4 regions of the Paenibacillus sp. JCM 18996 genome follow, and region 3 is predicted to be linked to each of the others. Evidence: riboswitches for the same ligand, from Rfam matches in the RefSeq annotation. Region 3 holds a riboswitch; each other region holds the start of a gene.
The links. A riboswitch is a leader RNA that binds a small molecule or an ion and turns the genes downstream of it on or off. The one in region 3 is predicted to bind cyclic di-GMP.
Positions count from the first base shown of each region.

Region 1: another riboswitch for cyclic di-GMP. It lies ahead of ACZ5N7_RS05265 (chromate transporter); the one in region 3 lies ahead of ACZ5N7_RS11440 (WxL domain-containing protein).
Region 2: another riboswitch for cyclic di-GMP. It lies ahead of ACZ5N7_RS06425 (GspE/PulE family protein); the one in region 3 lies ahead of ACZ5N7_RS11440 (WxL domain-containing protein).
Region 4: another riboswitch for cyclic di-GMP. It lies ahead of ACZ5N7_RS09115 (hypothetical protein); the one in region 3 lies ahead of ACZ5N7_RS11440 (WxL domain-containing protein).

Region 1 covers NZ_AP043884.1:1,076,223-1,083,686, reverse strand. The annotation lists gene ACZ5N7_RS05300 (SRPBCC family protein) at 1-189, shown strand, start outside; gene ACZ5N7_RS05295 (ArsR/SmtB family transcription factor) at 186-512, shown strand; gene ACZ5N7_RS05290 (hypothetical protein) at 802-1,125, shown strand; gene ACZ5N7_RS05285 (class I SAM-dependent methyltransferase) at 1,363-2,205, shown strand; gene ACZ5N7_RS05280 (helix-turn-helix domain-containing protein) at 2,220-2,417, opposite strand; gene ACZ5N7_RS05275 (hypothetical protein) at 2,377-2,673, shown strand; gene ACZ5N7_RS05270 (hypothetical protein) at 2,743-2,976, opposite strand; cyclic di-GMP riboswitch class I at 3,086-3,170, shown strand; gene ACZ5N7_RS05265 (chromate transporter) at 3,406-4,587, shown strand; gene ACZ5N7_RS05260 (PAS domain-containing sensor histidine kinase) at 4,786-6,324, shown strand; gene ACZ5N7_RS05255 (ABC transporter substrate-binding protein) at 6,585-7,464, shown strand, end outside.
Region 2 covers NZ_AP043884.1:1,301,579-1,309,042, reverse strand. The annotation lists gene rnz (ribonuclease Z) at 1-633, shown strand, start outside; gene ACZ5N7_RS06430 (DNA-3-methyladenine glycosylase family protein) at 646-1,545, shown strand; cyclic di-GMP riboswitch class II at 1,638-1,720, shown strand; gene ACZ5N7_RS06425 (GspE/PulE family protein) at 1,767-3,452, shown strand; gene ACZ5N7_RS06420 (type IV pilus twitching motility protein PilT) at 3,470-4,489, shown strand; gene ACZ5N7_RS06415 (type II secretion system F family protein) at 4,513-5,724, shown strand; gene ACZ5N7_RS06410 (competence type IV pilus major pilin ComGC) at 5,780-6,160, shown strand; gene ACZ5N7_RS06405 (prepilin peptidase) at 6,224-7,003, shown strand; gene pilM (type IV pilus biogenesis protein PilM) at 7,030-7,464, shown strand, end outside.
Region 3 covers NZ_AP043884.1:2,328,128-2,335,591, forward strand. The annotation lists gene rhaI (L-rhamnose isomerase) at 1-150, opposite strand, end outside; gene ACZ5N7_RS11425 (bifunctional aldolase/short-chain dehydrogenase) at 192-2,261, opposite strand; gene ACZ5N7_RS11430 (phosphodiester glycosidase family protein) at 2,653-3,876, opposite strand; gene ACZ5N7_RS11435 (hypothetical protein) at 4,392-4,559, opposite strand; cyclic di-GMP riboswitch class II at 4,714-4,799, shown strand; gene ACZ5N7_RS11440 (WxL domain-containing protein) at 4,828-5,487, shown strand; gene ACZ5N7_RS11445 (DUF916 domain-containing protein) at 5,564-6,622, shown strand; gene ACZ5N7_RS11450 (Gfo/Idh/MocA family protein) at 6,872-7,464, opposite strand, start outside.
Region 4 covers NZ_AP043884.1:1,831,933-1,839,396, forward strand. The annotation lists gene ACZ5N7_RS09105 (S-layer homology domain-containing protein) at 1-1,009, opposite strand, end outside; gene ilvA (threonine ammonia-lyase IlvA) at 1,245-2,492, opposite strand; gene ACZ5N7_RS09115 (hypothetical protein) at 2,645-2,941, opposite strand; cyclic di-GMP riboswitch class I at 3,025-3,116, opposite strand; gene ACZ5N7_RS09120 (TylF/MycF/NovP-related O-methyltransferase) at 3,317-3,484, shown strand; gene helD (RNA polymerase recycling motor HelD) at 3,556-5,817, opposite strand; gene ACZ5N7_RS09130 (YuzB family protein) at 5,984-6,208, opposite strand; gene ACZ5N7_RS09135 (HesB/IscA family protein) at 6,237-6,539, opposite strand; gene map (type I methionyl aminopeptidase) at 6,768-7,464, shown strand, end outside.

The DNA.
Region 1 (7,464 bases), 1.3 Mb from region 3:
CTGGAATTTCTGCTAACGGCGGTTGGAGAGGACAAAACGGAGTTCACACTTATTCACTCAGGCTGGGACCCATCTAAAAATACAGAGTTCGGACAACCTCATTCGATTATCCGCGGTATCATGAATGGCGGATGGGAGAAAATTGTGAACGAACGGCTTGTCCACTATATTGCAGGCAGCTCCCAATGAACGCAACAGCTGCGAAACATGATGTTTACCAAGCCATTGCAGATCCGACGCGCCGCAAGATGCTGAAATTGCTGGTGAATAAGGAAATGCCGATCGCAGCCATAACCGATAATTTTCCAATAAGCCGCACGGCGATAAATAAGCATTTGCATATTCTTTCCGATGCCGGACTAGTCCACAGTCGGAAGGTCGGGCGGGAAACCCGCTACAAGCTTCACCCGGAACCGCTTAGCCAAATCAAAGAATGGCTTCACTTCTTCGAAGGATACTGGGACGAAAGACTGGTGGGTCTTAAACAATTCGTTGAGTCCGATCATGTTTAAAGCTTTGTTTGCACTGACAGTGAATGAGAATTCACTGAATTAGAGCATCACAGTCATACCTGATTCGTGTGAGCGGAGACGAGGTCCAAATCGGATTGCCGAGCCATTGACAGAAAACTTAATGGATAGGACGGAGAGACAGGCCTGCATGCCGATTTGCAATCGGGTGCAGGTCCTTTTGTCTGACATGGCATTGTGAGACAATTAGAACCGGATATTTATTGCTACATACATACCAATAACCAACGTCGGGTCGTATAATAGAAAATGAATGGTGGTGAGTCAAAGTATGAAGGTCAGATACCAAATGGAAGATTCAGCGATAATAAAGCAAATTAGCCAGGAATATGGGATACTGGCGGACCATTTGAATTCGATTCCCATGGGAGACCAGGGATATTCGTACAAAGTGAATTGTGTTGATGGCGGCAGCTTTTATATGAAATTATTCGACAACCATCTTCATAAAAATAACATTGAGCAGCTTAAACATTATCTTGGTTTGACGCGCGAACTTTTTGACAGAGGGTTATTTACCAATCTGACCTATCCGATCCCCAATCGGGCCGGCCAGTTCAAAACATCGTTAGGGCCTGCTTCCTTTGTGCTGTGAACCTTTTAAGATTCTATTGGTACCGTCATCACTTGAGGAATCTGAATCACTGGATGAACAATATTCTTTATAACAACACTGATGAAGCCCAGAGTATAAATGATCTCGACATGGTCGCGCACCATTGCTTGAATCGCTTGGACAGCATAGAACCGCAGATGAAGGAAGTGCAAATCATTTTAGATAAGCGAAAGCAGCGGGAGCGAGAATAGTAACAATAATCGGAGGCGGATCCGGGTGAAGCAGGCAGGGAAACCCAATGAAGATGAAATTGCGCAATATAACAAAGAACGCTGGGAGGCGCTCGTTAAAGCGAACGCATTGTTTACTAGACCAAAGATGAATCTGGACAAGCAATCGGCCCGTCAATATTTGGATCCGGACGGGATGCTGGGCGATGTCAGCGGCAAGCGCGTTCTCTGTCTGGCGGGCGGGGGAGGCCAGCAGTCTGCTGCTTTCGCTCTTCTCGGCGCCCATGTTGCGGTGCTCGATATTTCAGGGGCACAGCTGATCCGCGACAAGGAGACGGCGCAGCATTATAAAGTAACGATCGACACGTATCAAGGGGATATGCGAGATCTTTCCTGCTTTGCGCAGGATTCTTTTGACATTGTATGGCATCCTTACTCATTAAACTTTGTTCCCGACTGCCGCGAGGTGTTTCGTGAAGCGGCCCGAGTCATACGGGAAGGCGGAATGTACCATTTTATGTGTGCGAACCCTTTTATTTGGGGTGTTGGAGAAAGGGACTGGAACGGCAGCGGATATCCTTTGAGTATCCCTTATGAGGACGGCACCGTGCTGACTTACAAGGATCAGGACTGGGTCTGCGAACAAAAACAAGGCTCAACGATCAACGGTCCCAGAGAGTATCGGCAAACTATGGGCAGATTGATCAACGGACTGATAGATTATGGATTCATAATAACAAGCTTCTCGGAAGTGAAAAGCGATTTGCCTGACACAGAGCCAGGCAGTTGGGGACATTTCACGCATATCGCTCCACCCTGGATCAAGTTCTGGAGCTGTTATCGACCGAATGCGGCCGGACAGGCCGGAATGAAGCTGCCAAAGGAATAGCGCGCAATTGCTCCCTACATGCGGCAAATTTCCTTGGGGCAGTTCTCACAATGGCAGACATTACGGAGGTAGTCCATATCTTGAATCACGATGTGCCCGCTCCGGAAGGAAACAACTTCTTCCTTTTTCATATCGCTTAACATGCGGTTGACACTTTCGCGTGTGGCTCCGATGATGTCGGCCATTTCCGTGTTATTGATCTTCAGACCGATCAGAGTATCCGGGCCGTCAAGGACACCGTACGAGTTGCTCAGACGGATGAGCAGGGAACAGAAGCAAATTAACCGGGATAAGCACATCAAGCTGATGGGCGTATATAAATGGCAGCTGCTTGGAAAAGCCTATCCTCTTGATGGGACGCGGACGCCGACGGAACGGGAGCTCGAACGAGCCCGCCGCATTCTTAACGGGGGACGCTTCTCAGACAAGATGCAGCAACCGATGGACCGGCATAGAGTGGTAAAATGAATGAAACCCGTCCTTTAGCGGATATGCCGCAGGGCGGGTTTTTAAGTGCAGGGAGAGTCCAATCACAATTTACCCCATTTCTGTGTCGATGATCTCGCTGCTGGAGATCAACTTTTTTTGCCATAAAAGAAGCAGCGCCGCCCTTACCTGCAGTTCTGTCAATTGAGTCTGGTTCGCGACGTGGTTAACAAGATCCATACTGCCGTCTTGATCGGATTCTGTGCTGATTGCTTTATAAACGATGATTTCCGCTTCACATAACTCCGGCAAAGAGGAACGTGTTTCTTTTGTATATTCTCTCATGGTTGCCCTTCACCCTCTCCAATAAAATAGATGGTATTAACGTCATATTACCCAATTTGTTAGGAAATGACCCAGAAAACGGACATTCCATGCTGATGGCCATCGTCGAGGGCGATAACGGCAAACCCTTCGAAAGAGGAGGAAGCAAAGCCGCGGGCCTAAGGGGGTTACTTTATGGCAGCCGAGTTACCGCCACTTATTGGTTTCCTTCTTGATTCTTGTTTCCCCATTAGTAAAGGACGTGAGCTGATGTCTGAACACATTGGCTATTTGAACGCATACCGCCCCTCGGGAGAAAACTCCTGATGCGGCATTTTAACTTAGCACCATAAAGCACTGTCTGGATGATCTGTTCCTGGCTGTTTTTCATAAGTGCTTTGATAGAGGGTGGCGGAGTATGATAAAGTGGCATTAGCAGGGAGGGACTATATGAGCCATGAAGGCAGGTTGAAAGCTTTATTCGAGGTTTTGGCGGTTTCAACAAAGTTGGGGTTAACTTCTTTTGGCGGACCCATTGCTCATTTGGGCTTTTTTCACAATGAATATATCCGCAAACGAAAATGGCTGGACGAGAAAAGCTATGCGGATTTAGTCGCTTTATGCCAGTTCCTCCCCGGACCGGCCAGTAGTCAGGTGGGCATTGGGATCGGTACTATCCGCGCAGGTATACTGGGAGGAATTGCCGCCTGGATCGGGTTTACTTTGCCTTCCATCATAGCGTTAATTGTTTTTGCTTACATATTGAAAAGTTATGACATCGCTAAAGCGGGGTGGATCCACGGATTAAAAATAGTTGCGGTCGCTATCGTAGCCCAAGCGGTTTGGGGGATGGGGCGGAAGCTTATAACGGATAAAAGCAGGGCGACGATCGCCGTTCTTGCTTGCAGCGGCACTTTATTATGGCATTCAGCCTATTCCCAAGTGATAATCATCCTCGCTGCCGGACTGATTGGACTTCTGCTATACAACAATGCAGCGACGCAGAATGCCCCCCGGAGTACTGTATGTGTGAACCGTCTGTTTTCTGTGGTTTGTATTATGCTGTTTTTTGGGCTTTTGTTAGTTCTTCCTGTGGCAGGCAAACTCATCCATACTAGAATGTTTTCAATGTTCGACACTTTTTATCGCGCCGGATCTCTTGTCTTTGGCGGCGGCCACGTCATATTGCCTTTACTTGAACGGGAAGTAGTCCCTCGGGGATGGGTGAGCGAGACGGATTTTTTGGCTGGTTACGCTGCGGCGCAAACCGTTCCCGGCCCGCTGTTTACCTTTGCCTCGTATTTGGGCGCCATGTCAAATGGCATATCAGGAGCCGTGATCGACACAGCTGCTATCTTTCTCCCCGCGTACTTATTGATTATCGGCGTTTTGCCCTTCTGGGACACTCTGAGGAATAACCGGAAGGTTCAGGGTGCGCTTACCGGTATCAATGCGTCCGTCGTCGGTATTCTGCTTGCAGCTCTTTATAACCCGATATGGACCTCGGCAATCCTGTCTCCGGTTGATTTTGTTTTCGCTTTGCTTCTCTATTGTCTGTTGGTATTTTGGAAAATGCCGCCGTGGTTTGTCGTACTAGCCGGTGCTGCTCTAGGTATAATTCCAGGCGGATAAAGCCACTTTGTCCGCTATCGCGCGGCAGATCTCGGCGTGTTGGTTGCAATCTGCCATTTTAGCTGAGCCAGATCGCAGTTGCGGACGTAAAGTTTTACTTAAGTAAATTTCTTTTTGATAATTGAAGGAAACTGCGCCTGCTTTATCGAATCTAGATATAAAGACTTAGGTCTAAAAATGTATAAAGGGCGAATTACTATGCAAAAGCGTATCAAGAGAACCACTGTGTTTAACAAAACCAAGGTTTCCAGAAATTTCAAGTGCTCGATGCATAAAATAAAAATAACTCTTGAAAGAAAAAACAATGAAATAAGGGAAAGCGAGCTGCGTTACTCAGAGCTGGTTGAACTATCACCGGAGCCTGTAATTGTTCATCAGGATGAAAGAGTAGTTTACATAAACCCCACCGGGGTCAAGGTCCTTGGCGGAGTGAGCTCAAGGGACTTTATAGGCCAATCGGTTTTCAGCTTTGTCCGGCCGGAATTTCTTGAGCTTGCCAGGAAGAGGGTACGCCAGTTGACTGTGGAGAGGAAAGCGACAGAACCGGTGGAACAAAAATTCACCAAATTGGACGGGACGGTGATTGATGTTGAGGTAAAGGCTGTTCCCATCACTTACCAGGGAAGGCACGCCATTCAACTCTTATGCAAAGATATCACCGAGCGGAAGAAGGCGGAATTGTCACTGATCGAAAGTGAACAGCGGTATAAATCTTTAGTGGAAAATAACCCCGACGGTATTTGCCGCCTCGATTTGGAAGGGAACATTATCAGCGCTAACCCCGCGGCTGAAATTATAACCGGATATCCCAGACACGAACTGCTGCAGTTATCTTACATAAGCCTTTTTTCGCCGGAACAAAATTGCAGGGCGTTAAACTACTTTGAAACAACCAAGAAGGGGACCTCACAGATTTTCGAATCGACGACCATCCAAAAAAATGGTGACCGTGTGGAATGGATATGCAAGAACGTTCCCATTGACATAAACGGGCAAATTGTCGGCGTGTTTATGATCATAAGAGATATCACCGAGCAGAAAGAAACGGAAGAATTGCTCAAAAAATCGGATAAGCTGTCCATTGTCGGCCAATTGGCCGCTGGAGTGGCGCATGAAATCAGAAATCCTTTGACTTCCTTGAAAGGCTTTACACAGTTATTGAAGACGAAGTACCTGCAAGACGGCGGATTTTTTGAAATCATGCTGTCCGAGCTGGATCGCATCAACTTTATAGTGAACGAATTTATGGCTGTCGCCAAACCGAAGGCAATGAAATTCGAACTGGAGCAGCCAAAGAAGATTGTTTCCGACGTGGTAGCATTAATGAATGCCCAGGCCATTATGAATAATGTGCAAATCGATGACGCTGTGCCGGAGGAACTGCCATACATAAGCTGCGACGAAATCCAATTGAAACAAGTATTCATTAATATCTTGCAAAATGCGATCGAAGCCATGCCGAACGGAGGGAAAATCAATGTATCCGCGCAGTGGCAGCCCAATGTTCTGATAATAAAGTTTGCCGATCACGGCTGTGGAATCCCGGTAGAACGGATCAAGCTGCTGGGTGAGCCCTTTTACAGCACAAAAGAGAAGGGGACCGGCCTCGGATTAATGATTTGTTTTAAAATTATCGAAAACCATAACGGCGTGATAAAAATCAAAAGTAAAGTGAACAGCGGGACGATCGTAGAGATTTTATTGCCGGCGAGCCTTGAGAAAAGGCAGTCGCAGTGACGTCATCGATCTAAAGAAGTTAGGGCCGCCGAACGCGCACATTATTAGTGTGATATGGCTGGCCAGCAGGATGTGAGTTTTTCGAAGAAACATTAACAATCTATTCATATTGCGTTAACGCTGGGAAAACCTTTCGCTATTAAAGTAGAAATAGGAAAACAAGTTTGACGGTGGATTGAGAAACAGGATTTTTTTTTTGATAACTTAATCAATCCATTTGATTTACTAAGTTCCGACACAATTATTTGAGGGGGATTACCTTGAAAAAAGCTTTTTCACTTTCATTAGCCAGTTTGTTATTGACCGGCAGTTTAATCGGCTGCTCGGGCGGTGCGGGCCAGGGACAGAACGGGGCGGCATCCAACACTAAAGGAAACACGTCAACGTCCAACGAGAAAGTAAAGTTGTCGTATTTCAGCTTTGATCCCTCCCAGGAGAAAACTCTCAACGAGCTTATCCAAAAGTTCAACCAGGAAAATCCGAACATCGAAGTGTCGGTGCAGACCCAGAAACCCGGGGATTACTGGCCGAAGGTTAGTGCCATGGCTGCTGCGGGCAATGCTCCTGACGTATTCGACATGAGCTCCGGTTTCGTGGACGAGTGGGCTTCCAAAGGCTTGCTGTACGATATACAAAAAATGGTCGACCGCGATATCAAAGCTGACGATTATTACACAAGCGTCTTTAAAGCGGTGCGTTATCCGGATAAGGAAAAAGGCGATATGTACGCTTTTCCATACGCATGGGTGACCACAGTGCTTTATTACAATAAAGATATGTTCGACAAGGCGCAGCTTGCCTACCCGAACGATAAATGGACTTGGGACGATTTCCTGAGTGCGGCCAAGAAGCTGACACTGGATACGAACGGCGATGGCAAGACGGATCAATGGGGCTTTTGGTTCTTTGGCCGCTATGCGCATATTGAACCCTGGTTGTATCAAAATGACGGCGATATCCTGAACAAGGACAAGACGCAGTTTGCAGTGAATGAAAACGGCAAGGAAGCTCTGAAGTTTTTGACCGACCTGACTGTAAAGCATAAAGTTTCCCCGACACCGAAGGAAATGAAGGGAATCAAGCAGGAGGATGTATTCCCGCTCGGCAAAGCGGCGATGTGGGTCGACGGTTCGTTCGCGA
Region 2 (7,464 bases), 1.0 Mb from region 3:
ATGTCCGTCTCCGAGTCTCACTTAAGCTACACGGTGAATGTAATTGAATATGAGTCGGAGGGTACACTTTTTGCGGACAAGGATATCCGGGTGGAAATTGCCAGGCTCGAGCACCGTGTGGAGAGCTGGGGATTCCGCATTACGGAAAGCGGCGAACCCGGAGCTCTGCAGCATGAGAAGCTGCGCGAGCTGGGAATTCGTCCCGGCCCGATCTATGGCAAGCTTAAGCAGGGAGAGCCCGTACAGCTGGCTGACGGCAGAACTCTGCTCGGAAACGACTATGTAGGTCCGGAAATACCCGGCAGGATCATTGCGATTCTGGGGGACACGAACAAATGTGAAGGCGCTCTCCGGCTGGCGAGGAATGCCGATGTGCTGGTGCATGAAGCGACTTTCGCGCAGGATCTGCAGGAGATGGCGGTGAAATACGGCCATTCCACTTCAATTGACGCCGCAAGCACAGCCGAAGCAGCGGAGGTGGGAGCATTGATTATGACGCATCTCAGTTCCCGTTATCAGGAGGAAGGTACCGCGCTGCTGCTTCAAGAAGCGGAAGCGATCCATAAGCCCGCTTTTATCGCTGAGGATTTTTGGAGGTACACGATTCCCCGCAAAAAATCCGAGGAACGATAAGGAGTGTGGAGTATGGCTCATTTTACGTTAATGCCGAGGCGGCCTTATGATTTCCAGCGAATGCTGGACAGATTATCCGGAGTCAACCATGAAATGTACCGTTATGAGCCCTGCTGCCTGAAGAGGACAATCAGAGTCGGCGGTAAGGTCTGTTGGGTGTCCGTGAAGTCTACGGGTACGGTGGACCGGCCCGAACTTGAGGTCGAGGTGAGAAGCCGGGAAGCGGCCCCTGATGCTGACGCGGTAAAAAGGCATCTGTCGGCTATGCTTTCGATCGATGTGGATTTGGGCGAGTTTCACAAGCATATGGAGGGCATCCCGGGGATGGAGCGGCTCGCCAAAAAGTTCAACGGACTGCATATTATCAGGGAGTCGGATTTATTCGAATGTATGACCAAGACGATCGTCGGACAGCAGTTGAACCTGGCTTTTGCGGCGACATTAAACAAGAGACTGATCGAGCTGCTGTCTCCTCCTTTTGAGACGGAAGGGCAGCTTTATCCCGTGTTTCCCTCCGCCGAACAGGTGGCGCTCTGCTCCTACGAACAACTAAGAGAGCTGCAGTTCAGCCAGCGAAAAGCGGAATACACCATTGACTTTGCCAGGGAAGTGGTGAGCGGGAAAATAGATCTGCCTGCTATGGAGAGCATGGAAGACGGGGAAATTATGGAGCTGCTCATCAAGCAAAGAGGAATCGGCAGATGGACGGCGGAATGCTTTCTGTTGTTCGGATTGGGAAGAACTGACCTGCTCCCTGCCGCGGATATCGGACTGCGCAACGCTCTCAGGCGCTGGTACGGACTGGAAGACCAGCCGTCGGAAGCGCAAGTGCGGGAGATGGGAAGAAAATGGAGTCCATGGAGCTCGTACGTTACCTTTTATCTGTGGGAATCTTTGAATTTGAAGACATAAAAAATTCACCATAAATTAATAGAAATTGGAAATGGTTTACATTGACCTCTTGTTAGTCCAATGATTAAATGAGATTAGCATATGTTTCCTGCAATACGTTGGAGCTGTGAATGGCTATCCGTAATATGGGCGCTTGGGTAGCCGGGAGCAAGTAGCGCAACCGGCCATTCGTTTATTTGAAATGGTCATTTTTGTATTTCTGTGATATAAGAGGGATGAAGATGGCTCCGCGCAAACGAATAGGAGATTTATTAGTCGAATCCGGACTAATTTCGGAAGATCAATTGGGAAACGCGTTAAAAGAACAGCGGGAGCTCAAGATGAAACTGGGTGACGTTCTCCTCACCCGCAATTACATAACCGAACAGCAGCTTATCGAAGTATTGGAATTTCAGTTGGGCATTCCCCATGTTCAACTGTACAGGCAGAAAATCGACAACAAAGTCATTTCCATTATTCCCCAGCGGTTGGCAGAGCAGCATCAAGTACTCCCGCTCAAGACAGAGGGAAACAAATTGATCTTGGCTATGGCGGATCCTCTGGATTATTTTGCCATAGATGAATTGAGGATGGCTACCGGTCTTCGCATCGAACCGGCTATTGCTTCCAAGGACGAGCTGACCCGGGCAATCAAACGGTACTACGGACTGCAGGAAACGGTGGATCAGATTATGCAGAATCTGCAGCCGGGCCCGATGGATGAGTCCAATGCCGCGCCAAACGATGAAGACTCGCCTGTAGTGAAGACGGTAAATCAGATCATTATCCAGGCGATCGGACTGGGGGCAAGCGACATCCACATCGATCCTCAGGAAGACAGCCTGCGCATCCGGTACCGGGTAGACGGAATGATGAGGACGGAGCGGACGCTGCCGCCCCATATGCAGAGCGTTATCGTCGCCCGCATCAAAATTATGGCGAACTTGAATGTGGCTGAACGGAGGGTCCCGCAGGACGGACGCGTGGAAATGGATATCGAGTTCCGCAAGGTAGACATCCGGATCGCGACGCTCCCTACTATCCACGGGGAAAAAGTGGTGATGAGGATACTCGATCTGGGCAGCACTTTGACGGAAATCGAGAAGCTGGGGTTATCCGAGCCTAATCTTCAGCGGTTTCTGAAAGGCATCCATTCCCCTCATGGCGTTGTTTTGATAACCGGGCCTACAGGCAGCGGAAAGACAACGACACTGTATTCTGCGCTTTCCCGGTTAAATAAAGACGAGGTTAACATAATCACTGTAGAGGACCCGGTAGAGTACCAGCTGCAGGGAATCAATCAGGTACAGGTGAACCCGGTCACCGGATTGACATTTGCAAAAGGGCTGCGGGCGATATTGAGGCAGGATCCCAATATTGTCATGATCGGTGAAATCCGCGATTCGGAGACTGCGGAGATCGGCATAAGGGCTGCCATGACAGGCCATCTGGTGCTCAGCACGCTGCATACGAACAGCGCTGTCGGCTCCATCACGCGTCTCATTGATATGGGAATAGAGCCGTATCTCGTTTCCTCCGCAGTATCGTGCATTGTTGCTCAGCGGTTGGTCCGCAAGGTTTGCCCGGCCTGCGCAGCAGACTATAGTCCAAGCGAGCAGGAGGCCCGGCTTTTGGCATCCTCAGGTTTGGCTGTGGACCGCCTGAAAAAAGGGACAGGCTGCGGTGAGTGCGGAAGAAGCGGATACAGGGGCAGAGCGGCGATTCATGAGGTTCTGCTCGTGGACGATAAGATCCGTTCGATGATTCTTGATAGAGAACCTGACAGTGATTTCAGGGCTTACGCTTTGTCGAACGGGATGATACCGATGGTGCAGGACGGACTGGCTAAAGCAGCGGCGGGGATTACTACGATTGCGGAAGTATTCAGGGTCGCCATATCCGAAGAGAAAGAGAGTGAGCGGCATTGATTTCCGCATTAGACTGGATGAAGAAAGCTTTTGACCAGAAAGCGTCTGACATACACATCACCGCCGGATCTCCCGTAATGTTCCGAATCCATGGCAAGCTGACGCCGGCCGGAGAGGTGCCGATGTCGTCCGAGGATATGCTGGAGCTGGCCAGGCAGTTAACGACTGCCGAGCAGTATGACAGGTTTATGCAAAAAGGGGACCTTGACTTCTGCTACGCCATACCTGGGCATTCAAGATTTCGGGTAAGTGCGTTTCGGCAAAAAGGGTCCGTATCGCTCACCATTCGGCTGATTCCTGCGCAAATTCCTTCCATGAAGGCGCTGGGGCTCCCGCAGATGGCTGAAGAGTTTGCCAGAAAACCTCAAGGGCTTGTATTGGTCACAGGACCTACAGGCAGCGGTAAATCAACGACTTTGGCCGCCATATTGGACTATATCAATAGAACAAGAAGCGCACACATCATCACCTTGGAAGATCCTATAGAGTTTGTCCATTCCCATATGTTCTCAATCGTGAACCAGAGGGAAGTCGGAGAGGATACCGAGTCGTTCGCAACCGGCCTGCGCGGGGCGCTAAGGCAGGATCCGGATGTGATCCTTGTCGGAGAGATGAGGGATCTTGAAACGATCTCGATTGCGATCACTGCAGCGGAGACCGGACATCTGGTATTCGGGAGCCTGCACACCGCAGACGCCCCCCAGACCATCGACCGGATCATCGATGTGTTCCCGCCGGCCTCCAAGCAGCAGACACGCGTTCAATTGGCTTCGGTCCTGCTGGGTATCATGGCTCAAAGGCTGCTGCCCTCGGCAGACGGCGAAGGAAGAACGGCCGCGATTGAAGTGCTGGTGAATACGCCTGCGGTAGCGAATTTGATTCGCTCTGAGAAAGTGCATCAAATCCGTTCCGCCATGCAGACGGGAAGGGCCCAAGGGATGCAGACTATGGAAGGCGCTCTTCGTGAACTGCTGCAGACGGGCTCTATCACCATTGAGTCGGCGAAGGAGGCGATGTTCGGCTACGGGGAGCTGTAGACAGTGATCGGAGATGACATAGCATGCCTAAGTTTAAATATCACGCGGTAGATGACGCTGGGAACCATTTCAGAGGAACGATGGAATCCCAAACTTTTCATGGGGCTGCGGATGAGTTGAAAGCCAAAGGCTACTGGATCTTGAACCTGGTCGACTTAAGCCAGAGTGTTCTTTACAAAGAACTAACGTTAGGCGGACCGAAAGTGAAAAGCGGCCATTTTACCGTTTTCTGCCGCCAGCTTGCCACTCTGTACAAGTCCGGGATTTCCCTTGTGGAAGCGGTAAGGGTGCTCGGGGAGCAGGCGGAAAGCAAGGTGATGAAGAAGGTTCTTCTCGAAATTTCCGGAGAGATGCAGAAAGGCAGCCAATTCTCTGCGGCAGCTGTCAAATACCCGACCGTGTTTTCGGATATTTTCGTTCATTCGGTCCGGGCGGGGGAAACCAGCGGCAACTTGGATGAAATGCTCAGCCGGATCGCTGTCTATTATGAAAAAGAGTTTTACACAAAGCAAAAAGTGACCTCCGCCATGGTGTATCCGTTCATTATGAGCATTGTTACAGTCATCGTCGTCATTATTTTAATGAATTTTGTCGTACCCAGATTAGTAGGCAACTTCGCAGCGATGGGGCTGGAGCTGCCTCTGCCGACCCGATTTGTAATTGCGCTCAGCCAATGGATGAGATTGTACTGGTATCTGGTGTTAGCGGGTTTACTTCTACCGCCGATTCTTTTAAAAACCGTCACTAACAACCCTCAGGGCAGATATGCGCTGGATTATATCAAGCTTCGAATCCCGGTCTTCGGCAAGCTCTGGCACAAACAAGCGCTGTCCCGGTTCAGCCGCACATTCTCTTCCTTGTTCGCTTCAGCCATCCCTATGCTGCAGACGATGTCCATCCTGTCAACCGTAGTAGGCAACGAAGTGATTGCCAAGCTGATCAGGGAATCCCGGGAAGGTTTGCGAAGCGGCAGCTCCATAGCGGATCCGTTCAAGGGAACCTGGCTGTTCCCGCCGATGATGTTGCAAATGCTTGTCGTAGGAGAGCGGACCGGCGCTCTGGATGCGATGCTGGAAAAGGTGGCGGACTTCTACGAGGCAGAGGTCGACGCCTTGGCCGATCGGCTGAAAAGCCTGCTGGAACCGATCATGATCGTCATTCTGTCCGTCGTCGTCGGAACGATCGTTCTGGCTGTCATGCTTCCATCCTTTAAGCTGATGGAGAATCTTCACTAAAGTTTTAACATCATTAAAACATAAATGTTCTTAGAGATTGAGAGGAGAAAATCAAATGGTTAAAAAGTTTACGCGCGCAAAATTTCGTTTCATCCGCAATCAAAAAGGGATGACGCTGATCGAACTTTTGGCGGTAGTAGTAATTTTGGGGATTTTGGCTGCTGTAGCCGGGGTGGCTGTTGTCAAGGGATTTGATTCGGCTAAAGCGAATGCCGATAACGCCAGCACTGTTGTGATAAGAGACGCTGCCCAAAGATATATCATTGATAAAAATTCGAGTGATGTTACAGTGACGAAATTGGTTAGCGAAGGTTATTTAAATCAGATTCCAACTCCTGCTTCAGATTCCACCAAGAAATTTAAAGTTGCCGCATCAAAAAATGATACTTCTGGTGCCTGGACCATTTCAGTTACAACAGATGCAACCGGAAACTAGAAACCAACCGAAAGGTAACTCCTGCCGAGTTACCTTTCTTCCGATTTTATCAGGGGAGTCAATATGGATATTCTGACCATCTACATTCTGACCGTTGCGGCACTATTCGGATTACTCATTGGCAGCTTCCTGAACGTGGTGGCGATTCGGCTGCCGAAGGGCGAGTCTTTTGTCTATCCGCCTTCTCACTGCATGCACTGCGGGCATGGATTGGGTGTTTTTGACCTCATCCCCGTATTTAGTTATCTGCTGCTTGGGGGCCGTTGCCGCTACTGTAAAGGCAAGGTGTCCTCCGCCTATGCTTGGGGAGAAGGGATTACAGCAATTGCGTTCTTTGTTGCCGCCCGGGTGATCGGGCCCGTACCAGAGCTCGCTGTCGGATTGTTTTTCGCCTCCCTATTGATGCTCATTGCAATGACCGATTTAAGAACGATGCTGATTCCGGATAAAATCATTTTGTTTGGGATCGCGGTATGTCTTTTGCTGCGCTTCTGGATTCATCCGCTTCCGTTCTGGAATTACGTTGCGGCTTTTTTTCTTGGCGGAGGGATTCTTTATTTGATTGCCTGGTGCGGCTATTTATTCACCGGGAAAGAAGCCATGGGCGGAGGGGATATTAAGCTTTTAGCGCTCATCGGGTTATTTGCCGGTATCAAATTGACGCTGTTGACCATTTTTTTGGCAAGCTTGTATGGAACGGTGATCAGCGGGCTTCTCATCCAGTCTGGCAAAAGAATGAGGCAGCAGCCCATTCCGTTCGGACCGTTCATCTCCGCAGGGGCATACACCGCTTATTTATGGGGAGACCGGATGATCGAATGGTACGTCCAATTATTTTTATAGATTCTTGACATAAGGTGTGAAGCAGCATGATACGACTGGGAAAAGGATGGGCCGCCCTGTGGAAGTCTTCGTCCATCGGCATCGAAATAACGGATTACGCCGTGAAAATGACGGAAGTTATGGTTCGCAAAGACGGGAAACCGTATCTTCTTGCTTCGAAAACGGAACCGCTGCCTGCTGACACCGTCCAGGACGGCAAAATTCTGTCTCCGCTAAAGGTCATTCAGACTCTTCAGTTGCTGGCTGTCCAAATGGATTTCTCCAGCCCAAAAGTTCACTTGGCGATTCCAAGCCAATCGGTCATGGTGAGGTATTTGAAGCTCCCCGACATTCCGGCTGCCGACTTGAAAAAACTGATCGATTTTGAAATCAAACATAATATCCATCTTCCCTTCGACGAGCCGGTCTATGACTTCATCAAGATGAATGGAGTGAATCAAACAAGGAAAGGGTTTCTCAAG
Region 3 (7,464 bases):
TTTGAACACTTTGAATCTCGTTCCCGAATCCCCGTAGCCCCAGGAAGGAGTTTCAATCTTCAAAGCTTTGAGCCGTTCTTTTACTTGCTCCAGGTTCACTCCGCGGTTCTTTTGCTGCTCTTCAAACAACGAATATGCGCGATCGCTCATAACGGGCACCTCTTCTGTTCGATTTTTTCGTCTGCCTCTTGCTATCTTGTGAATGCGGCTGGAACGCCGCCGTCTACGGTGATCATGCACCCGGTCGTTTTATCCGCTTTGGATGAAGCGAAAAAGGCAATCGATTCCGCGATATCCGCAGGATAGATGTTGACGAGCAGCGTCGTTCTTTTGCGATAATACTCTTCTAGCTGATCCGGCTCAATTCCGTAAGCCGCCGCACGCTCGTTTCGCCAGTTGGAACTCCAGATTGCAGAGCCCTGAAGCACCGCATCCGGCAGCACGGAGTTGACGCGGATACCGTACTCGCCGCCTTCCGCCGCGATACAGCGGGCGAGGTGGATTTCGGCCGCTTTGGCCGTGCTGTAAGCCGATGCGCTTCGGCCCGCGTAGACGGAATTTTTGGAGCCGACGAACACCATGCTGCCTCCTGTCCCTTGGACTTTCATCAATTTGAAAGCTTCGCGGGCTACGAGGAAATACCCTGTCGCCAGGACGCTCATATTGAGGTTCCACTCGTTCAAAGAAGTTTGGTCAAAAGGGCTCGAGGTAGCCAAACCCGCATTGTTCACCACGATGTCCACGCCTCCATAGGCGATTGCCGCCTGTTTGAACGCGCCAATCACTTCGTCTTCCTTCGTGACGTCCATTTGTACCGCAATCGCCCGGCCCTCGCCATAGGAAGCATTGATTTCGGCCGCCAGGTTTTGCGCGCCCTCAAGGTTTAGGTCGGCTATGACCGCATGCGCTCCTTCCGCAACCAGCCTCTTAATCGTAGCACTGCCGATGCCGCCCGCTCCGCCGGTTACAAGAGCCACCTTGCGCGAGAACTCGGCCTCCGCGGGAGCGAGCGTTAGCTTATACAGCTCAAGCGGCCAATATTCCACGTTGTACGACTCGTTCTCGCTCAGGGAGACGAATTGGCCCAGCGCGGCGGCACCTCGCATTACGGCAATCGCCCGGTGGTACAAAGCCCCGCTGATTAACGACATGAACTTGCTTTTGCCCGTATTGATCATTCCGACGCCCGGGATAAGAATGACTCGCGGCGCCGTGTCGCCTATCACATCGCCGGGATTGCTGTTGCGCTCGAAGTACTCCCTGTACTCTTCCTTGAACCGGGCAATGCCTTCAGTCAAAGCTTGCTTCAAGCCTTCGATGTCGCCGGAAGCCGGATCCCATTCGACGTAGAGCGGCGTCATTTTTGTGTGCACCAGGTGGTCCGGGCAGGCCGCTCCGACCTGGGAGAGCCTGGCCGCGTCAGAGCTGTTTGCAAACTGCAGCACATCCTCCGCATCGTCAAAGGACAGAATCATCCGCTTGCCGTCGCTTACCGCCTGACGAATGACGGGCATGATATCGGCCGCCGCGTTTTGACGGTCTGCTTCTGTAAGCGCTTCAACTTTTGGTCCGCCGAACAGGTTCGCTTCCTGCACTCTCGCTTCAATAAAAGCTTCCGCTTCTCCGATAATGGATAATGTTTGATGATAGCAGGCTTCCGAGGTTTCTCCCCAAGTGACCAGCCCGTGCTTTTCCATCAGTACAAGCTCCGCCTTGGGGTTTCTGCGCACGCCTTCTGCGATCATTTTGGAAAGAGTAAATCCTGGGCGGACGTAAGGCACCCACACGAAACGGTCCCCGTAAATCTCGCTGGCGAGCTCCTTGCCGTTGTCGGCACAGCATAAGCTGATAATCGCGTCGGGATGGGTATGGTCCACATGCTTGAAAGGCAGGAAAGCGTGCAGCAGCGTTTCAATCGAAGCGCGGGGATGCTTGATGTCAATCATACAGTGGCTCAAATACGCGACCATCTCCTCGTCCGACATGCCCTCCCTCTCGATCAGAGGGCGGATATCCTCCATCCTTAACGCCGTAAAATGTCCCGCCTTCATCGTACCCAGGTCGGAGCCGCTGCCTTTGACCCACATGATCTCCACATCACGCCCGCGAAAATCCCGGACCATCGTCTTCAACGACGTGTTGCCTCCGCCCCAGTTCGCCACTGACCGGTCGGTCCCGAGCAGATTTGAGCGGTAGACCAGTTCCTCCAGCCCGCTCGCGCATATCGATGCTTTATCATTGCTCCACAGATTTGCCGCCATCGCGTTTCCACCTTTGTTTGTTTTTGTTTTCGCCTTTTGTTTATGTTTGTTTTCACTATATCACATCTGTTTTTATATGGGTATTGTTTTTTCGTCCGAAGCTTGAAAATCAGTGTCCGTAAATCGTTCACCTGGAAATCAATCGTTTGAAGAAGCAATAAGCGATCGTGTGGTGGATTTACCAGTAACGCAGCAGAAGGCCCTTGCTGGTTAAAAGCAAGGGCCTGGCCATTCATTATAAAGGAATAAATCCGCTCACTTTCCATCATCTTTCACACGCCAGCAAATTCGCTCAGAACGTGCTTTTCCACTTCAGTGTCTCCCATGCAGACTGCTTCGGGTACCCTTTAGGAAGTCGATCCTCGACTATCCGTCCCAGCTGCCATAACCTTTATTTGTGGGCGGTACCGTAGTTGCTGGATACCGAAGACGAACCGGAATTGGAAGAGCCCGAATTATTGGAATGCGAACCCGATTTAGAGCTCTTCGTGTCGGCCTTCGCCTGGGCCTCCTCCTTTTTGCGCAGCTCTGCCTGATACTCAGGATGCGATTCAGGACCGCCCGGATCGATGTAAGACAAGCCCTTCCAAGGGCTGGTTACAGCCACTTTCTCCGGATGGTCGAACACAAGAAATGCCGATGGCAGCCTGCGTTCCCCGTATTTACTGGAAGGATGGGTGACCAGCTCATCGTTCACAACCAGCTCGGAGGAAGCGCCCCCGTCCAGGAATCCAGCATTGATCACTCCCTGCTCCAGGAATAGGTCCTGCACTTCCTTGAGCGTTGCCCCTACACTGCTTGTCTGACGTCCATCGATTACAATAAAGATAACCGTACCGTCCGCTTTTTGTCCGACTGCCGTGCGCGGCGCTCTTCCCCATCCCCCGTCACCGCTCGTGATCAATGGTTTCCCGTTTACAATCACGCGGGGATAGAACGAAACTGCCTCGCTTACTTTCAGCTTTCTCAGCTCATCAAGGGTATATTTACCAATAATTAAAGTACCATCCTCGGCAAAACCTACTATATGTTGAGGAGTGCTGCCCTCCAGATCGCTGTAAAGCACGTTAGCCTTCGACATCACAATCCCGATCGGTGCGAACCCGTTGCCCAGGCCTTGAGGATCATCGAAGCCTCCGGCATTCAATCCCGCCACTGCGCCTGTCCGCTTCACCATATCGGTAATCTTCTCGCCCTCGCCCTGTTTAGCTGGAACCACTACACGGATGCTTTTGGGATCGAAAACAGTCATCATCTTCCCCTGCCACATCTTCCCGGAGATATCCTCCACTTTTACCAATTCCCCGGCGTGGCGCTTGCCAAGCTTGATCAGGCTGGTGTTCAGCGGATCCTTTGCTTTTGTATCGTTATCGGTTAGCAGAGTTTGAATCATTTCATCACGCTTGGCCGTACCCACCAGAAGCCAGGCCCACTGCCTGTGCTGGGTGGTGATCACCGTTTCCGCCAGAAACATACGGATATCCGACCCTGGTCCGGTAAAGTATAGAAAGCCTAATCCTGCAGTAAACAAAATCATCATAACTGTAAAAAACCTTCTCAACCGGCGTTTCCGCGGGCGGATTTTCCGGCTTGAAGGAGCTAAGGTCGTTTCCACTTGTATGTCCTCCCCTCCAAAGATGTATTTTAACATGAATAAATATTTTTTGTATTAAAATAATATTAAAACCTGTCGGTAATTGTTGCTTATTGTTGGAACTTTTGCTTCTACAAGAAAATAAACCGTTTTGATCGTTGTCTAAACATCCAGCTTAAAAAACTCTGAGCAAGATCCGTCCAATAAAAAAGGAAACCCTAAGGCTCCCCAAATTTAAGCTATGGAGTGGGGGAAGAACAAGGCAGGCGGTTCCAGCCGCTAGTATGGGAATAAAAGGTTAGGGGACCACTGACAGTGGGAAGAAAGAGGTAGGGGGTCGCAGCGGCTGTTGGCTTCCTGTTCCTCGGTAAGGTTGAGCGGCAGTTATTTATGGCCAAAAACGCTGGCTTGGATGGGTAAATAGTCTGTTTGCCCAAAATAGAGGAATTGAATTGCGTTATTGTCAAGCGGGGAGCGGGAAATCTGAGAATAACGGAAGAAATCCGTTATCACCGTAAATGCATTTGCAGTCCTCTCTATTCTTGTTCAGGTAGTGACTTTTTTTCTACAGCCTCATTTTTTATCCGCTCCGCATTAGGCTTACGGGTTAAAATATCCCCAATCCGTTGGGATGAGCCATCCAACCCAAGCTCACGCAGGATCATCCGGATATCTAAGGAGATCACTGATTTGCCATCCTCCATGCTAAGGCCCTCCTTGTAAGAAATGTTATTGGTCGCTCCGCAATGCTTGTCAGCTTTTTTAACCATATTAGCAGTGCGCCATTACAAAATCGTTACAAAAAAACCCTTCACGCATATTGTGATGATACAAATTGTATCTTATAATAATTGTCGAGACGTATATGGGAGCGTAGAAGTCAAATTCGCTATTCTGGGCACTAGAATTTGATGGAGCCAGTGGTGCAACCGACCATCTTTCTATCAATTATTTTGAAAGGTGGATTAACAAATGAAAAGCAAGCTCAGGAAATTGGGAATCGCAGCCGCACTGGTATCGTTGATGGGGAGTTCTCTCGCAACCGCAGCTCCAACCCCTCTGCTCAGTCCAACCGGCACCAACAAGGGACAAGCGGGATTAACACCCGGACTGCTCGCCTTTTACTCCGTGCCTAGTGATATTAACTTCAACACGACGCTGTCAGGGGACGAGCAAACGATTAAAGCCGATCTTGACCCAATTATTGCTTATGATGCGACCGGTACCGGGGCGGGATGGAAAATCTCCGTTGAAGCCAAACAATTCACCGAAGACACTCCTGCCAGCGGCTTTAAACCCGGAACAACAGCACGCACTTTGCCGCTCGGATCTTTAAGTTTAACTGCTCCTTCCACAATCATTGCAGCCGCTGTCGCTGGTGGGAAAATTACCACTTCTCCTCTTCCTAATCTGGTCGCTCCCGCTACAGCTGCCATTGATAATGGAAGCTCTGTCAAGATTGTCAGCGCCGATCCCAACAAAGGAATGGGCGGCTACCAGATCAAATTTCCAAGCAACGCCCTTGCTTTAACATTAAACCCGGCAACAACTTACACGGACTCCGTAAATTATCCTTCAACAGCAACGCCATATACTTCCGCACTGACCTGGACACTTTCCGTAGGACCTTAAGCTCCTGCCTCCCGGTGCCTTCCGTCTGATGGCATCGGGAATTTTTTTATCAATCTTTTACATAAGTGAGGTAACCATGATTAAACGTACATTATTGAGAACTATCCTTATTTTTCTACTGCTTGCAGCCGCTCCTACCAGCCTTTCTGCCGTTCACGCGCAGGATAATAAGCTGGGCACTCCTTTCACCGTCACTCCCGTATACCCGGACAACCAAAGCCAAGGCGTAACCGGCTATTTTAACTTAAACGTCTCGCCCGACGCCAAGCAAACGATTTATTTTAATGTTACCAATGAAACCGAGAGCCCGCTGACCATGAACGTAACTCCGGCTAACGCTTTAACTTCCGAGTACGGCGGCATTCAATATACACCGGATAACGGCAGCGAGAAAACCCGCTTTACGGACCCTTCCTTCGCCATTCGCGGTATTTTTAGCACGGATTCCAGTATTGCTTTAGAACCCCGCTCCACCAAAAAAGTCCCTGTTACCGTCAGCGTTCCACAGACCGACACCGGGACCTACCTCGGCGGGCTGCTGTTCAGCTCGGACCAGGCCAACTCGACCAGTACCGCCAACCCTGACAGCAAAAACGCCACTTTTATAATGAATAACCGGCTGGTCATCGCTATCGCCGTCCAATTGAACCTGCCCAAATCTTTCGAAGCCAAACCCGAGTTGGGGAAAGTCGGCGTCCAATCCATCGCGTCCGGGTCCCAGCTGTTCATCAAGATGAGCAACGATGCCCCCCAAATAGCTAAAGAATATAAAGGTACCTATGAAGTCCTGACAGATTCGGGAAAAAGCGTCATGCACGGCCAGTTCGGCCCATTCAATATGGCGCCTCGGACGGAGATCGCTTATCCGATTTTCTGGGACAACACGCTTGCTCCCGGCACTTACCATGCCAAAGTGAATGCCGCTTACGGCTCCCAACAAATTTCGAAGGATGCCAGCTTTACCATAGGAGTCAAGGAGCTCAAAGAATTCCATGACGCCACCGGCCGAAACCCCATCCCCTTCACCATTCCTTGGTGGGTATACGCCGTGGTTGCATTATTCCTCGCAGGCATTCTATACTTTGTGTACTGGCTCGGCACGCGCAACAAACGCAGCAAAGACGTGTCCGGTTAAGAGCCGGAGACGTCTTTTTTAGTTTATATAACCAAGACCAAAGCCGGCTTGCGATTAGACTTTTCGGCGGAACCGCTCGATTGTATTTTGTACAACAGAACAATGGAAACGGAGCACTCTCATTGCCGATTTATCTCGTCTCCCCATTGTATGAAATGCAACCAGTTGGCACAGTGCCGTAACGTGCGCCGTGCAGCGCCGCAACTTGCAACCTGGAGAGTCACACATCGGGCGAATCTATGACATCGCTTACCTCTTCAACGCCTCGATAATCATCTTGAAAATGGCCAAATCGTTTTTATAGTCCTCCGGTCCTGTCTTCGGCACAAGGTCTTGCACAATGACATCATAAAAATACCGAAGCTCAAGCGAATAAGGATCTGTAAAAGTCGGCCGAATGACGGACTCCGTATACCTTTCGCCCACAGTCTCGTTGATGAACAGTTTGGTCGGCAGATGGCGGATATAAGGCGTGTCATACTGCACCTTTACGGATTTAGTGCCCGAATAGACCTCCACATGCGCATCAAAACGTCCTTGGCCATCCACACCGGTTTCAAAGGTCACAGTAAATTTATCATAATCAAAAATAGCCGTGAAAAACAAGCTCCCTTGATTAGACGAAAGCTTCGCCCCCACAACCCCTTTGGGCATCCCGATCGCTTCCCGCATAGCCGATAGGTCGTGGCTGGACAAGCCGCAAAGGAATCGATAGAAGCTAAAGTAAGGTGAATCCGCTTCCAATCCTGTCGCTTCCTTTACCATTCGCTCCGCGCGCTGCCTTTTGTCTTCTTTTAGCGCCTCCGGTATGTCGTTAAAGGACACCACATGACTCGTCGGCC
Region 4 (7,464 bases), 500 kb from region 3:
CTTTCTTTTGGTTAAAGAATAGCCAACCATCTTTGTTCGCGACTTGATCTAGCCAGAACCCGTTGATATCTTGGTTAGAATAAGTCCAATTGTAATCCACCATATTCATTAAAAACGGCAGTGCAGTTGTCTCATGCTGCTTTACTGTTTCGTTCTTGACGCTGATTTTATAACCTATGACATACTCGTTATTGAGAGGCCCTCTACGTCCCTCTACATTCATCTGCCTAAACCCCTCATAATAAGCCCCACTCGGATCAGTCATATCCACGACAATCATCTGATAGATCGTTAGTTTAATGCCACTTCCAAGAGTAATTTCCAAAGGAAACTGCACCGGCTTCGAATTCCACATCGTGAACAGGTTTGTCCCGCGCCAGTCCACTTCTGCATAGCTGACTGCCGCTTTGTCCACCGGCAGCTTGCCGCCCGACTTCACTGTAAGAATCCGTTCAATCACAGTGACCGATTGCGCCCGAGTAGTCGCTTCTTCCCTGCCAAGCTCCCCACCGCTCAAACCTTGAATCAGCCCCGCTTTCGTCGCTTCATACATAAATTCCTCGTCCGTCGCCGGCTTTACACTCGGAGCTGCTGCGCGGACGACGATCCGGGCCATTTCCTGGCGGGTGATCGGCTCATTCATCTGGCTGCCCGAAAACTCTCCCTCTGTCAGAATCCCTCCGTTGACCGCTGCCGCCACATAGGGTCTATACCATTCGAGCCCATTATCAGGGACAACATATTTTCCTAAGCCTGACATCGTTAATTTAATAAACTCCGCTCTCGTTACCTTCATATCCGGCAAAAAACTTCCGTCAACGTACCCGTCAACATAGCCTTTGCTCACCGCCAGACTAATAGTGTCCTTTGCCCAATGGCCGCCAATATCCTTAAACTGTACGGCCTTCCTGGTCTCCGCTGCCGCCGTTGGCGTAAAGCCGGTCTGGCTGCAGCCCGATACGACAATCGAAGACAGCAATAAAGTTACTGCAAGTCTGCCGTTAAACATAACTGTCACTCCGTTCTATTGATTGTGAATTGAAAATTCTAGCATTACTTGTTTCGGCAATGAGGACAAATATTGTGAGAAAAACAAAAAACCGCCCGGATCACGTATACACGCAATCACAGGCGGTTCCTCCGCTCGTCACTTTCCTGTTTATATTACCACTATACCTCGTTTCTGGCAATAGGAGATTCTACTTTTGGGAGATTCTTTTGGACAATTTATAATTCCACACCCGTCAAATCAACAAATGGAACAAATAAGGGTCTTTGTTGATCTCGGCGAATTGCACGCCTTTCTTGACCATTCTATCAATCAGCGGCTCATAGTCATCTTTATGCTTGAGCTCAATGCCTACAAGTGCGGGACCATTCTCGCGGCTGTTCTTTTTGGTATATTCGAACCTCGCAATATCGTCCGTCGGTCCGAGAACCTCATCCAGAAATTCCCGTAAAGCTCCGGCCCGTTGAGGGAAGTTGATCGTAAAATAATGCTTCATCCCCTCATAAATCAATGATCTTTCCTTAATCTCCTGCATTCTTTCAATATCGTTGTTGCCGCCGCTTACGATACAGACCACGTTCTTCCCGATGATCCGCTCCGAGTAAGCATCCAGCGCTGCAATCGGCAGGGCGCCCGCGGGCTCCGCAACGATAGCGTTCTCGTTATAGAGCTCCAGTATGGACGTACACACTTTTCCTTCCGGAACAAGCACGTATTCGTCGATCACCTGATTGCATATGTCAAATGTGATCTCGCCGACCCGGCGCACAGCGGCCCCGTCCACGAATTTATCCATATTGTCCAGCACGACGATCTCTTGCCGTTCCGAAGACTGCTTCATGGACGGCGCCCCCTGCGGCTCCACTCCGATCATGCTGGTATGAGGACTGACCGCTTTGATATAGGTACCTACCCCGGAAGCGAGGCCTCCCCCACCTATCGAGGTGAACAAATAATCCACGGGAACTTTGATCTCATTCAGAATTTCTACCGCAACCGTCCCTTGTCCCGCAATCACTTTGGCGTCGTCGAAAGGATGTATGAACACTTTGGAGTGGTCCTCACAATATTTCAACGCTTCACTCAAAGCGTCATCGAACGTATCCCCCGTCAAAATCACCTCCACAAAAGGGCCCCCGAACAGCTTCACCTGTGTAATTTTCTGCCTTGGCGTCGTGGACGGCATGAAGATATTGCCCGTGACCCCCAATGCTTTGCAGGAAAAAGCAACCCCCTGGGCGTGATTTCCCGCACTGGCGCATACCACTCCGCGGGCCAGCTGCTCATCGGACAGGCTTTTCATCAGGTAATAGGCTCCGCGGATCTTGAAGGATCTGACCACCTGCAGGTCTTCCCTCTTCAAATAAACGTTGCATTGATATCTGTCCGATAAAATGGCATTTCTTTGCAGCGGTGTCTGCACGGCGGCTTCTTTTACCGTATGGTACGCAGCCAAGATGTTTTCTATCGTAACCTTTCCCAAAAACGTTACCTCCCCAGGCGAGACAAGCTCTAATCCATCAAAATTAGACTAATCATAGCTCTTTTGTCCCGCGTATGTAAAGTAGTATCATTTTAACAAAAAAAGACCTCCAAATGAGATCCTTTAGTATCAATCAATTCTATGATATCCGGCTAGGCCAGCTGTTTATTTACGCGACTCCACTGAAGATAGTGGTACAAGTTCATCAGAAGATCGAGATTGGCAGGGTAACGTACAGACAGCTTCACTTGACCTTCCCAATAGAGAACGAAAACATGGGACACTTTGCCGGCGTAGAACTCAACGTCCCAATTATCGCCGCTCAGCGGGTAGCTTTCGTCATTTACGGTCAGCAGCGGTCCTTTGGATGAATACGAAACCTTAATCGCATCTTCCCCGTTCTTCAGATAAAACCCTTCATTTCTCACTTCCTGATACATCGACGGCATGAGGAGCCTCCTTCCCTGCAAAAATATGAAAAACCTCCCCATCAAGAAGGAGGGATTCTGCTATAACTAGCATCCCTTGTTTCTTCGGCAACTGGCTGGCATGCGGATCCACAGATACGCGTAAGCTCCTGTAGCATTGCGTCGCTGACTTTCGTCATGTATGCCAATATCGATTTCTATCGAATCTTGTTATAATATGTAATTCCTAATAAATAGAATAAAGGATTCATGGTCTAAATGCAACATACTTGCAACCTATTTCCTACTGAGCGGACTAATGCCAAAGGCCTACTGCACGCCGAAATGTACCAAAATAACGAGAATGTTAAACTTTTATGTTGATTTTCTTATTGAAGTAACTGGCACACATAAGGTCTGGATTGGCCTGCATTTGCACATAGTATGATTGGAAGATTTCGCATGGATAATTTGCATCAATGTATGCAATTCGTATTGGGTGCAATGGGTGTTTATTTGGAGAAAAGTGATATAAAAGGGTTGAGAAGCACTGTGCTTTCCAACCCTTATTATCAACAGCCCTAACAGGGCGGTTTTATGAATTGTCCAGAAAAGGATAATCCCTCCGCTTCAACCTGCGCTTATTACTATAAAAATTACTGATTGCCGCTCAGAAAAGGGGTCAGCCGGCCCGTATGGTATACATGCAGGTGATGCAGCGCTCTTGTACAAGCGGTATAAAACAATTTGCGCTCGTTCTCTCTTCCGTATATCTCCTCATCGGCATTAAAAATGATGACAGCGTCGAATTCCAAGCCTTTCGCGAAGTACGCGGGCATCAGGAGCACTCCGGACACAAAGGTGCGGGTATCTTTCGTGATCAGCTTCAAAGGCGCAAGCGGCTGCAGCAGCTCATAGGCGGCCAGACTTTCTTTTGCCGTTTTGCATAGCACCGCAATGGATCTTGCGCCCTGCTCCTGAAGACGTTGTATGTCCGAAGAGACCAGCCGGGTCAATTCCTCTTGGGAAGTGGCCTTATCTATAACCGGCTGCTCGCCGCTGCGGCTGTAGGCCTTCACATTTTCTCCTTCCGGTACAATGCGTTTTGACAGCTCCACAATTTCTTTCGTGGATCTGTAGCTCTTATGCAGCACAAACATCCGGGTCCTGTCGCTTCCGTAACGCTCGCGTACATACTCGTAGTTCCGGCCGCTTGAATAAGGGAAGATGCCCTGGTTCAGGTCTCCCAATAAGGTCATATGGCTGTGAGGGAACATCGCATGCAGCAGCGCATAGTGGATAGGAGAATAGTCCTGGGCTTCGTCCACAATGACGTGGCGGATCCCGGAGTAAAGCCGGTTTCCCTCCAGCAGCTCCATAAAATAAAGCGCAGCCGCGCCGTCCTCGTAGGCGATAATTCCATGCTCCATCTTTTCCAACGTTTGCGAAGCGATCGCATTCCATTGTTCGGGCTTGTTCACACCGCTTTCGCGCAGAAGCTTATCCAGCAGCTCCATATCCGAGAAAATCCGTCTGTACATCGATTCCACGTCGATAAATTCGAGGCGCTCTACGCTGGCTCTGAAATCGGTGAAAACTTTGTTCATCGTCTTCCGGCTCTGTTGCCTGAGCTCCACGTCCGTCCCGATATATTGGGGAACCCTGACCAGCTCTTGGTATAGGGCGCGCTCCTCTTCCTTTTGCAGCACCTCCAGCTCGCCCTCGACTCGCTCTTTCAGTTTTTCCAGGCGTCTGCTGACCGGGAGGTGGGTATTTTTACTGTAAAAATAGTTCCCGATCCTGTGCCCCGAAAGTATATCTCTATCTTCAATCCGGAAGCTTGTAAACATCATGCCTTGTTCCTGCAGCATCTTCACATAAGTTTGAATGAGCCGGACAAAATCGTGCGACGATTTCCACTCGATTCCCGCCAGCCTTGCCTCATAATCCGGTCCGTCTTCCGCAGTGAGCAGGGCTTCCAGCTGCCCGTAGGAGTCCTCCGTCTCCTTCTTCCATGCATGCAAGGAATGCGCCACCACATCGGGAAGCGTTGTCTGCCGCATATTGTTCTCGCCAAGCTCCGGGAGGACATTCGATACATAGTCGTTAAACAGGGAATTCGGCGAAAACAGGATCATCTGCTCGGCTGCCAGCGTATTCCGGTATTTGTACAGCAGATAGGCCGCCCTCTGCAGGGCAACGGAGGTTTTACCGCTTCCCGCAGCACCCTGCACGATGACAAGGGGATATCGCGTCTCACGGATCACCTGGTTTTGCTCGCTCTGTATCGTAGTGACGATCGACTTCATCCGGTCATCGGCGCTCTGCGTCAGCATCGTCTGGAGCATTTCATCCACGACGTGGACGCCCGTGTCGAGCATATTCTCGAGCCGCCCGTCTCGAATGATATACTGCCGCTTCAAGCGTATGTCCACTTCCTGCTTTCCTACCGGCGTTTCATACTCCGCGGGTCCGTGAGTGTGATCGTAGAACAGCTGGGAAATCGGGGCCCTCCAGTCCAAAACGACGGGTTCGTTTGACGTTTCATCCGTTATCGTAGCCACACCAATGTAAATGGTATATGGTTCGCTTGCGCCCTTTTCCGTAAAATCCACCCGTCCGAAGTAAGGGGAAGGCAGCAGCCTCCGCAGTGCCCTGATAGCCAATTCGGCTCTGGAGTAGCTGCGCTCCTGTTCCTGGATGAGCCTCGACTGCTGCGTTATGCTCGCTTTCATTTCCATCAGGTCGTCTTTGTTCGCTGTATTCAGAGTCGTGTCGTCCCAGAACTCCTCGCGGAGCTCACGCATTTCCGATTTGCGGTGCTCTACGGTGTCCTGCATACTGTCGATCTGGCGCCGGATCACCCCTTTGACTTCATCCAGACGCTGTGTTTCCGCTTGCCATTCCAATGAATTCATCCTCCGCACCTCCCATAAAGATAGATGCATTATAACCAGAAAAGCCCGCGAAGAAACAGTCTGTAAAAATGTGGATTTGTATGCTATAATGGAATTAGAAAGAAGGATAATCCGCCCGGGTTATCCTTCTTTCTTGAACGATAAAAAAGGACGCCTGCACGTCCGATTACGGTTTTACATACTTTTTTGCTTTTTCGATCGCTTCGTCCTCGGTTGCGCCGGTGACATACCGGCCGTTGATGTAGATAAAAGCAAACCGCGAGCAGGGTCCGCAGTAGGATTTGCAGCCTACCTTCACTTCCGCTTCCGGAGCGATTTTGTTGATTTTGGGCAGTGCCGTCTTGACACTCATATGCTTGCATTTGTTGCAAATTCTTATGTCATTCGCCATGGTATAACTTCACCTTCCTGTAGAGCCTTTAGTGGTCCCCATGATTGCCGTGGGATGGATTTGTAATGGCAAACCCTTCCTCCGGCACATAAAAATAATCAATGCGGATCCCGTCAAGCAGGGGTTCGTCTTTGGCGACAACCACTTCTATCCCTTTATCGGTCATGACCACCTCGTCATTCTCGCCGGGCTTGTCCATATCCATCCCGTAGTGGGCATGGTCTCCATGTGTATGAGTAACGAGCACGCGGAGCTTCAGCTCCTTGTTCTCTTCCTTGTCCAGTTCCTGCTGCAGCATTTTCGCCGCATTGCGGGAAATCTTCACTTTCATGCCGCCCACTCCCCTCTCAGTTTCTCTATATTGTAAAGAATCGTGAAACGGATTGCAATCAGGCGCGGATAATTCGATTCTTTCCCCTTCTTCCGCTTCCGTGGGTATATTAACATCAAAAAGATTTTCTTTCTTTTATACAGCCAATGGAAACTGAAGCCGATTTTCGGTATGATGGCTGTATGCGCTTTTGCCGCGCTACCCTTAAGACAGAGGTGAACATCAACCATGATGACGATCAAGACAAGAGAACAAATCGGTTACATGAAGAAAGCGGGAGAAATTCTGGCCTCCTGCCACAAAGAAATTGCGCGGATGATACGGCCGGGCATTACGACTATAGAGATCGACCAATTCGTAGAGCAGTATTTGGCCCGCCACGGGGCGACTCCCGAGCAGAAAGGGTATCACGGATACCCTTTCGCCACGTGCGCTTCCATCAACGATGTGATCTGCCACGGATTCCCGAAGGCCGAGCCGCTCAAGGAAGGCGACATTGTGACGATCGATATGGTCGTCAACCTTAACGGCTGGCTGGCGGACTCGGCCTGGTCCTATGAGGTCGGCCAAGTTTCGGATGAAGCCAGGCGCCTTCTTCAGACGACCAAGGAATCGCTCTACCTCGGCATCGAGAAAGCGGTGGTCGGCAACCGGATCGGAGATATATCGAGCGCGATCCAGAAATACGCCGAGAGCAAAGGCTACTCGGTCGTACGGGACTTCTGCGGCCATGCGATCGGACAGCAGATGCACGAGGAACCGCAGGTTCCGCACTACGGCCCGGCTGGCAGGGGAACACGCCTCAAGGAAGGCATGGTCATTACGATCGAGCCGATGCTCAATATCGGCCAGCACTACAGCTACGTGGAAGAAGACGGCTGGACCGCAAGAACCTGGGACGGCAGCCTGTCCGCGCAGTATGAGC